DNA from 2 places in the Paenibacillus sp. FSL M8-0334 genome. Region 1 is predicted to be linked to the other one. Evidence: a T-box and tRNA genes for the amino acid it is inferred to sense, from the RefSeq annotation. Region 1 holds a T-box; the other holds one or more tRNA genes.
What was found. The T-box of region 1 lies ahead of leuS (leucine--tRNA ligase). A T-box ahead of a tRNA ligase gene usually reads a tRNA of that ligase, here a tRNA-Leu.
Positions count from the first base shown of each region.

Region 2: it encodes a tRNA-Leu, which carries the amino acid that the T-box ahead of leuS (leucine--tRNA ligase) is inferred to sense. The anticodon was not compared.

Region 1 is NZ_JBBOCH010000001.1:451,823-455,229, forward strand. It holds gene leuS (leucine--tRNA ligase) at 1-1,782, opposite strand, end outside; T-box leader at 1,987-2,247, opposite strand; gene MKX64_RS02045 (AraC family transcriptional regulator) at 2,295-3,176, opposite strand; gene MKX64_RS02050 (Gfo/Idh/MocA family protein) at 3,249-3,407, opposite strand, start outside.
Region 2 is NZ_JBBOCH010000002.1:250,251-253,657, forward strand. It holds gene MKX64_RS15260 (hydrolase/acyltransferase) at 1-59, opposite strand, end outside; gene MKX64_RS15265 (SprT family protein) at 182-667, shown strand; tRNA gene MKX64_RS15270 (tRNA-Asn) at 696-771, shown strand; tRNA gene MKX64_RS15275 (tRNA-Ser) at 778-866, shown strand; gene MKX64_RS15280 (Type 1 glutamine amidotransferase-like domain-containing protein) at 949-1,650, shown strand; tRNA gene MKX64_RS15285 (tRNA-Glu) at 1,765-1,836, shown strand; tRNA gene MKX64_RS15290 (tRNA-Lys) at 1,945-2,020, shown strand; tRNA gene MKX64_RS15295 (tRNA-Leu) at 2,047-2,129, shown strand; gene MKX64_RS15300 (KGG domain-containing protein) at 2,269-2,598, shown strand; gene MKX64_RS15305 (AraC family transcriptional regulator) at 2,835-3,407, shown strand, end outside.

The DNA of each region.
Region 1 (3,407 bases):
ATTGATGACGTTGCCGCGGGATTTACTCATCTTCTCATTGTTGGTCCCCAGGATCATCCCCTGGTTCACCAGTTTCTGGAACGGCTCCTTGGTGTCGACCACACCCAGATCATACAGGACCTTATGCCAGAAACGGGCGTACAGCAAATGCAGCACCGCATGCTCCGCACCGCCGATGTACAGGTCAACCGGCAACCATTCCTTCTGCTTCTCCTTCGAGCACAGTTCTTCGTTGTTCTTCGGGTCGATGTATCGCAGATAGTACCAGCAGCTGCCGGCCCATTGCGGCATCGTATTGGTCTCGCGCCGCGCCTTCATGCCGGTCTCCGGATCCACTGTCTCCACCCATTCCGTCACGTTTGCAAGCGGAGATTCACCGGTGCCGGACGGCTTGATCTGATCGACATCCGGAAGCAGAAGCGGAAGCTGATCCTCAGGAACCGGCTTCATCGATCCGTCTTCGAGATGGAGAATCGGTATCGGCTCTCCCCAGTAACGCTGGCGGCTGAACAGCCAGTCGCGAAGGCGATAGGTCACTTTCTTCTGACCTTTGCCGTTCTTCTCCAGCCAGGCGATCATTTCGTTGATGGCCGCTTCGTTGTTCAATCCGTTCAGAAAGTCGGAGTTGACATGCTCTCCATCGCCCGTATAGGCCTCTTCCTCCACATTGCCGCCCTTCACTACCTCAATGATGTCCAGGCCAAACTGCTTGGCAAACTCCCAGTCGCGGGTATCATGGCCCGGTACGGCCATAATCGCGCCTGTGCCGTAGCCTGCGAGCACATAATCAGCAATCCAGATCGGCATTCTGGCACCGTTCGCCGGATTGATGGCATAAGCGCCCGTGAATACGCCGGTTTTGTCCTTGGCAAGATCTGTCCGCTCCAGGTCGCTCTTGCGAGCAGCCACCTCTTGGTAAGCTTTAACCGCCTCGCGCTGCTCTTCGGTTGTAATCCGTTCGACCAGTTCATGCTCCGGAGCCAGTACGCAGTAGCTCGCTCCGAACAGGGTGTCCGGGCGAGTCGTGAATACTTCGAGCTGGCTGTCATGGCCCTCGATGTCAAACCGGACTTCCGCACCGGTCGACTTGCCGATCCAGTTGCGCTGCATCTCCTTCAGGCTGTCGCTCCAGTCCAGCTCATCCAGATCCTCGAGCAGGCGATCAGCGTATGCCGTAATGCGCAGAATCCACTGACGCATCGGCTTGCGCACAACCGGATGGCCGCCGCGTTCACTCTTGCCGTCGATGACCTCTTCATTCGCGAGAACCGTGCCGAGTGCTTCGCACCAGTTCACCGGAACTTCCGCCACATAGGCAAGACCCCGCTTGTAAAGCTGTATAAAAATCCACTGGGTCCATTTATAATAGTCCGGGTCGGTGGTGCTGATCTCCCGATCCCAGTCATACGAAAAGCCCAGCGACTTAATCTGTCTGCGGAAATTATCGATGTTCTGCAGTGTGAAATCGCGCGGATGCTTGCCCGTATCCATCGCATACTGCTCGGCAGGCAAACCGAATGCATCCCAGCCCATCGGATGAAGCACATTGTATCCGCGCATACGCTTGTAGCGGGATACGATATCAGTTGCCGTATAACCCTCGGGATGCCCTACATGGAGGCCTGAACCCGATGGATACGGGAACATATCCAGTGCATAAAATTTCGGTTTGGAAGATTGCTCTTCGGTTTTAAAGGTTTTGTGCTCGTCCCAATACTTCTGCCACTTGGGCTCGATTTGCGTCGGCTGGTAGCCGTATCCTGATTGCTGATGATCCGTCATACTTCCTGCTCCTCCTTCACAGTCGGGCACGCGCGCCTGCGCCGTGCCATTGCAACCTGCGCCGATCGACGCAGGTTGCTGAAACCGGACCGCATCCTAGACGCGGTCTCTTGCTTTCGCTATCATCAAGCTAGCCAACAGCGTCTTGATGGCAGATTGATGATAGGGTTAAAACCAAAAAACCTCCCGTCCATAGCGTCGATCGCTAGGGACGGGAGGTTAGATTCCCGTGGTACCACCCTAGTTAGTCAAAGGCATGCTTCGCCTTTCACTCACTTTTGCATCCTTAGCGCGGATGAGACGGCAATGCTTCGTCGGTCACTTCAGCGAGACTAGCGCTGCTGACACCGGTTGACACCGCTGCTCCGAGGTGAGTTTCATTCCCATCGTCAACCGGCTTCCACCTAAAGCGCCGGCTCTCTGGATGATCAATGCAGAATTACTGGTCCTCATCATCGCATTCCATGTGTATCATTTTAATGTGGCTATTATAACCAAAATGCAAGGTGAAGTCAATGAATGTCGACCCCGCTTTTACGGTAATGCTCCGGCGTTGCGCCTACCATCTCTTTAAACATCCGGCTGAAGTGAGCCAGATGTTTGAACCCTGCAGCCTGACTGACTTCCGTAATGCTCAGATCGGGATTCAGTCTCAGCAAAATTTTGGCCTGGTTGATCCTGCGATTGTATACATATTTGAACACGCTCGTGCCCGTAATCTCTTTAAAGAGGGAGGACAGATAATGCTTGGTCACATGCGCCTCCCTGGCGATTTGGTCCAGGGTCAAATCATACATATAGTTTTGCTCTACAAATGAAATAACATGCTGCACATGCCGCTCCTTATCCGAAACGGCTTCCTGGTCCTGAACCGCGCCCTGACACCAGTCTGATATCATGTACATCATCTCTTGCAGCCTCAGCGCCATACGCTCCCGAACGAACCTGTTCTTCGACAGTCCAAGCCGATGCATGCCAGCCAGCATGCTCTCGAATTCCGCCTTCCTTGCTCCCTCCAGCGTCATTCGGTAATTAAGCAGGGACGCAAAGGGTTCAAGCAAAGCGCTTCTTACAGACTCGGGCATATCCCTGCACACCCAAGCGGGATCAAAATGGATGATGCTTCTTATGTAAGGCGTGCCCGGCTCAACCTTCGGACAATGAAGCGTCAGTCCGTTCATCAGCAGCAGGTCGCCAGGCTTCAGCACAAAGATCGAATCCCCGATCAGATATGTGCAGCGCCCTTCGTGAAAATAATAGATTTCATACAGAGAATGGGAATGAAACTGGCCTCCGGTCATCGGGGAATCCACATGGTAACCGAAATCGAACGGCTCCTGCTGCCCCATAGGATCGAAGAGCGAGATGCGCCCGGAATCGGATGATGAAGTCATGAGCAACCCTCCTTATACCACCGCTGCCCCTCTTGCCTGAGCGGGCTCTCCATGATCTTCATTATATAGCAATTATTGAATTCGCACGGCTTCTTTTTGCGCGAGTACACATAACTCCCCGGCTTTAAATGCATGCTCCTGCGTCATCGCGTGTTCCGTACGGTTCAGACAGTCGAGAATAAGCTCCCCGAAAAACGGATAACCTACCTTCCCCCGCAGATCCATATGGAA
Region 2 (3,407 bases), on a different contig from region 1:
ATTTCAACAAAAGTCAGCTTGTCCCGTTGTTGCAAAATAACATAACGCATCTTTGGCATGATTGCAGGTTCTCCCTCCATACTTTCTACTTGACAGTGTAGCCCAGAGGGAAGTTAAAATTCAAGTAACATTTATAGCCTCGCGCTGGACAGAAGGGTACGTGGTGTACACAATGAAGCAGATGAGCAACGAGGAGCTGCAGGCTTGGGTGGAGCGGATTTCGCTCGAGAGCTTTCGGCTGCCCTTTAGACATAAAGCAACCTTCAACCGCAGGCTGTCCACGACAGGCGGGCGGTATTTTATGAAAAGTCATCATATTGAAATCAATCCCCATCAGCTGGATATTCACGGGCCGGAAGAGGTGGAGAAAATCATCAAGCATGAACTGTGCCACTATCATCTTCATCTCGCAGGCAGAGGCTACCGCCACCGGGATCCGGATTTCAAGATGCTCCTCCAGGCCGTTGGTGGCAGCCGTTTCTGCAAGGCGCTGCCGAAACGGACAGCGTCGGGGCGCAATCCGGAACCGTACCGCTACAAGCTGCGCTGCGGCGCATGCGGGACGGAATACCTGCGAAAGCGGAGAATGAATCCGGACCGATATCGGTGCGGGAAATGTCGCGGGCGATTGACACTGCAAGCGCTTGACTCCCCCAATAAGACATGATAAATTATTAAGTGTTCGGTTTGGACATTCCCCGATAGCTCAGTTGGTAGAGCACTCGACTGTTAATCGAGTTGTCACAGGTTCGAGTCCTGTTCGGGGAGCCAGCTTCTGGAGAGATACCCAAGTGGCTATAAGGGGACCCTCTGCTAAGGGGTTAGACTGCGTAAGCGGTGCGAGGGTTCGAATCCCTCTCTCTCCGTTGGAATATTTTGTTGGAAAGCTCCCGGTGGACATGTGCCGGGGGCTTTTCCTATATTGGGAAGCAAGGGGATGGAGCCGGAATGAAGACAAGGCAAATTATCGCCATGGGCGGAGGCGGATTTTCAATGGAGCCGGACAATCTGCAACTTGACCGGTATGTGCTGGCCCAAGTTCCGAAGGAAACACCGAAGATTTGTTTCATACCGACGGCAAGCGGGGATGCGGACAACTATGTGGAACGGTTTTATGCCGCTTTTCGAACCTTGCCGTGCACGCCGTGTCACCTGTCGTTGTTCCAGCCGAATTTTGCCGATTTGAGATCCTATGTGCTGGAGCAGGATATTCTGTACGTCGGGGGCGGGAATACCCGGAATATGCTCGTGTTATGGAAAGAGTGGGGGCTGGACCGGATCCTCGAGGAAGCCTATGAGCAGGGGATCGTGTTATGCGGGCTCAGCGCCGGTTCGATCTGCTGGTTTGAGGAAGGCGTTACGGACCCGCTCAATGCCCCGCTTTATAAACTGCAAGGACTCGGTTTACTCAAGGGCAGCCACTGCCCCCATTATGACGGTGAGAACAAGCGCAGGCCGGCTTATCATGACATGATCCTTCGAGGAGACATTCAAGCGGGCTATGCCGCAGATGATGGAGCCGCACTGCACTTCAAGGAGGGACGGCTGCACGGCGTCGTCGGTTCCAGAATGAACGCAAAGGCTTATGTGGTGGAAAGGGACGGGGAGGCCGTCATCGAGCGGACACTGCAAACAACGTGGCTTGGCTGACATGTCCGAAAGATTACAGAAAAAAATCTCGAAAAATTGAGGAAAAGGGCTTGCCATCATTTTTGAATTTATGCTATACTCATTCTTGTCGTCACGGACGGCACTGATAAATATGGCCCGTTGGTCAAGGGGTTAAGACACCTCCCTTTCACGGAGGTAACAGGGGTTCGAATCCCCTACGGGTCATACTTTTATTACAAGCTTCGGGGATGAGAACCCCATAGGTTCGTCGGAGCATAAGCAGCAATTTGTATTCTCGAACCATCTACATGGCAGCTCCATGATGATCATCGAGAGCCATTAGCTCAGTTGGTAGAGCACCTGACTTTTAATCAGGGTGTCGAAGGTTCGAGTCCTTCATGGCTCACCAGTTTTTTTAGAAGTACTCAACAATATGCGGTAGTGGTGGAATGGCAGACACGCTATCTTGAGGGGGTAGTGGGTGTATACCCGTGGAGGTTCGAGTCCTCTCTACCGCATTCATACGGAAACGGAATAAGTCCTGCATTGATGCAGGGCTTTTTTTCATGCTTGGGATTGGCCATGTCTGTTTCATCTTCGACGAAGCGGTTAATATGATACCGTGGACGTCCAAATACCTACAAGGAGTGATTCAGAATGGCTGGAAACAACAATGGAAAGATGAGCCGGGAAGAAGCAGGCCGTTTAGGTGGAGAAGCAACAGCAAACAATCACGACAAAGCGTTTTATCAGGAAATTGGACGCAAAGGTGGCGAAGCTACCTCCGATTCGCATGATAAGGAGTTCTATCAGGAGATCGGTAAGAAAGGCGGCGAAGCGACCTCTCGCTCTCATGACCGCGAGTTCTATCAGGAGATTGGGCAGAAGGGCGGCGAAGCCCGCGACAACTCCGATAACGGCAAGATGAGCCGCGAGGAAGCGGGCCGCAAAGGCGGTCAGGCAAGCTCTCGTCAGCGCCGTAATTAACGAACAGCATAAACAGGCTGGAAGAGGAGTCAAGGCCGCGAGCAGATGCTCGCATACCAAGGACCCGCCTTCCATCCTAACCGAAGCGCAGTCACGGTTCCGATATGGAGCTGTGGCTGTTTTTTTGTGATGGACGGATGGGGGAAGCGGTCCGCTGCACTGGACTTTTTCACAACGGTATGATAATTATATGATAATGATAACCATTCTCATTTAAAGAAACGAGGTTTCACATAATGTCTAACCGATCTTTGCATCATCCTGTGCTGCAGGAACTGGGGAGCGATAGCGGGCTAATGGCCCGGCTGCGGCATATGGAGATATATAACGGGCGCTGTCTTCAACTGGATCAGCAGCTTACGGTTCATCCGGCTCTGGTGCTTCTTCTTGGAGGAGAAGCAAGCCTGCTGCAGGCCGAGCAGACGACTCGCATGGTGAAAGGATGTGTATACGGTTGTCCGGCGGGCTCTACTTTCGGCGTACAGGGTGACGGCCAGCTGGCGGAGCACGAGCGGGAACAGACCGTGGTGGCCATTCTGCATTTTGGATTGTTCGTCAGCCTTCCGGGCAGTGACGAGTGGAAGGAGCTGGACGCCGCAGCGGTTCTGCCGGAGAATGGCGTGTTTACATACGGATCACCCGAGCGTTTGCAGCAAATTTGCCGATCGGTATACCGGCATGTCCAGGACAAGGACCCGCTCCGGAAATGGCGGGGACAGCTCGATTTCCAGAGATTGCTGTATACCTTGATAGCCGAGAGCAGCCCGGATACGAGGCATGACAAGCGGCAGGCGCTGGAGCGTGTGAAG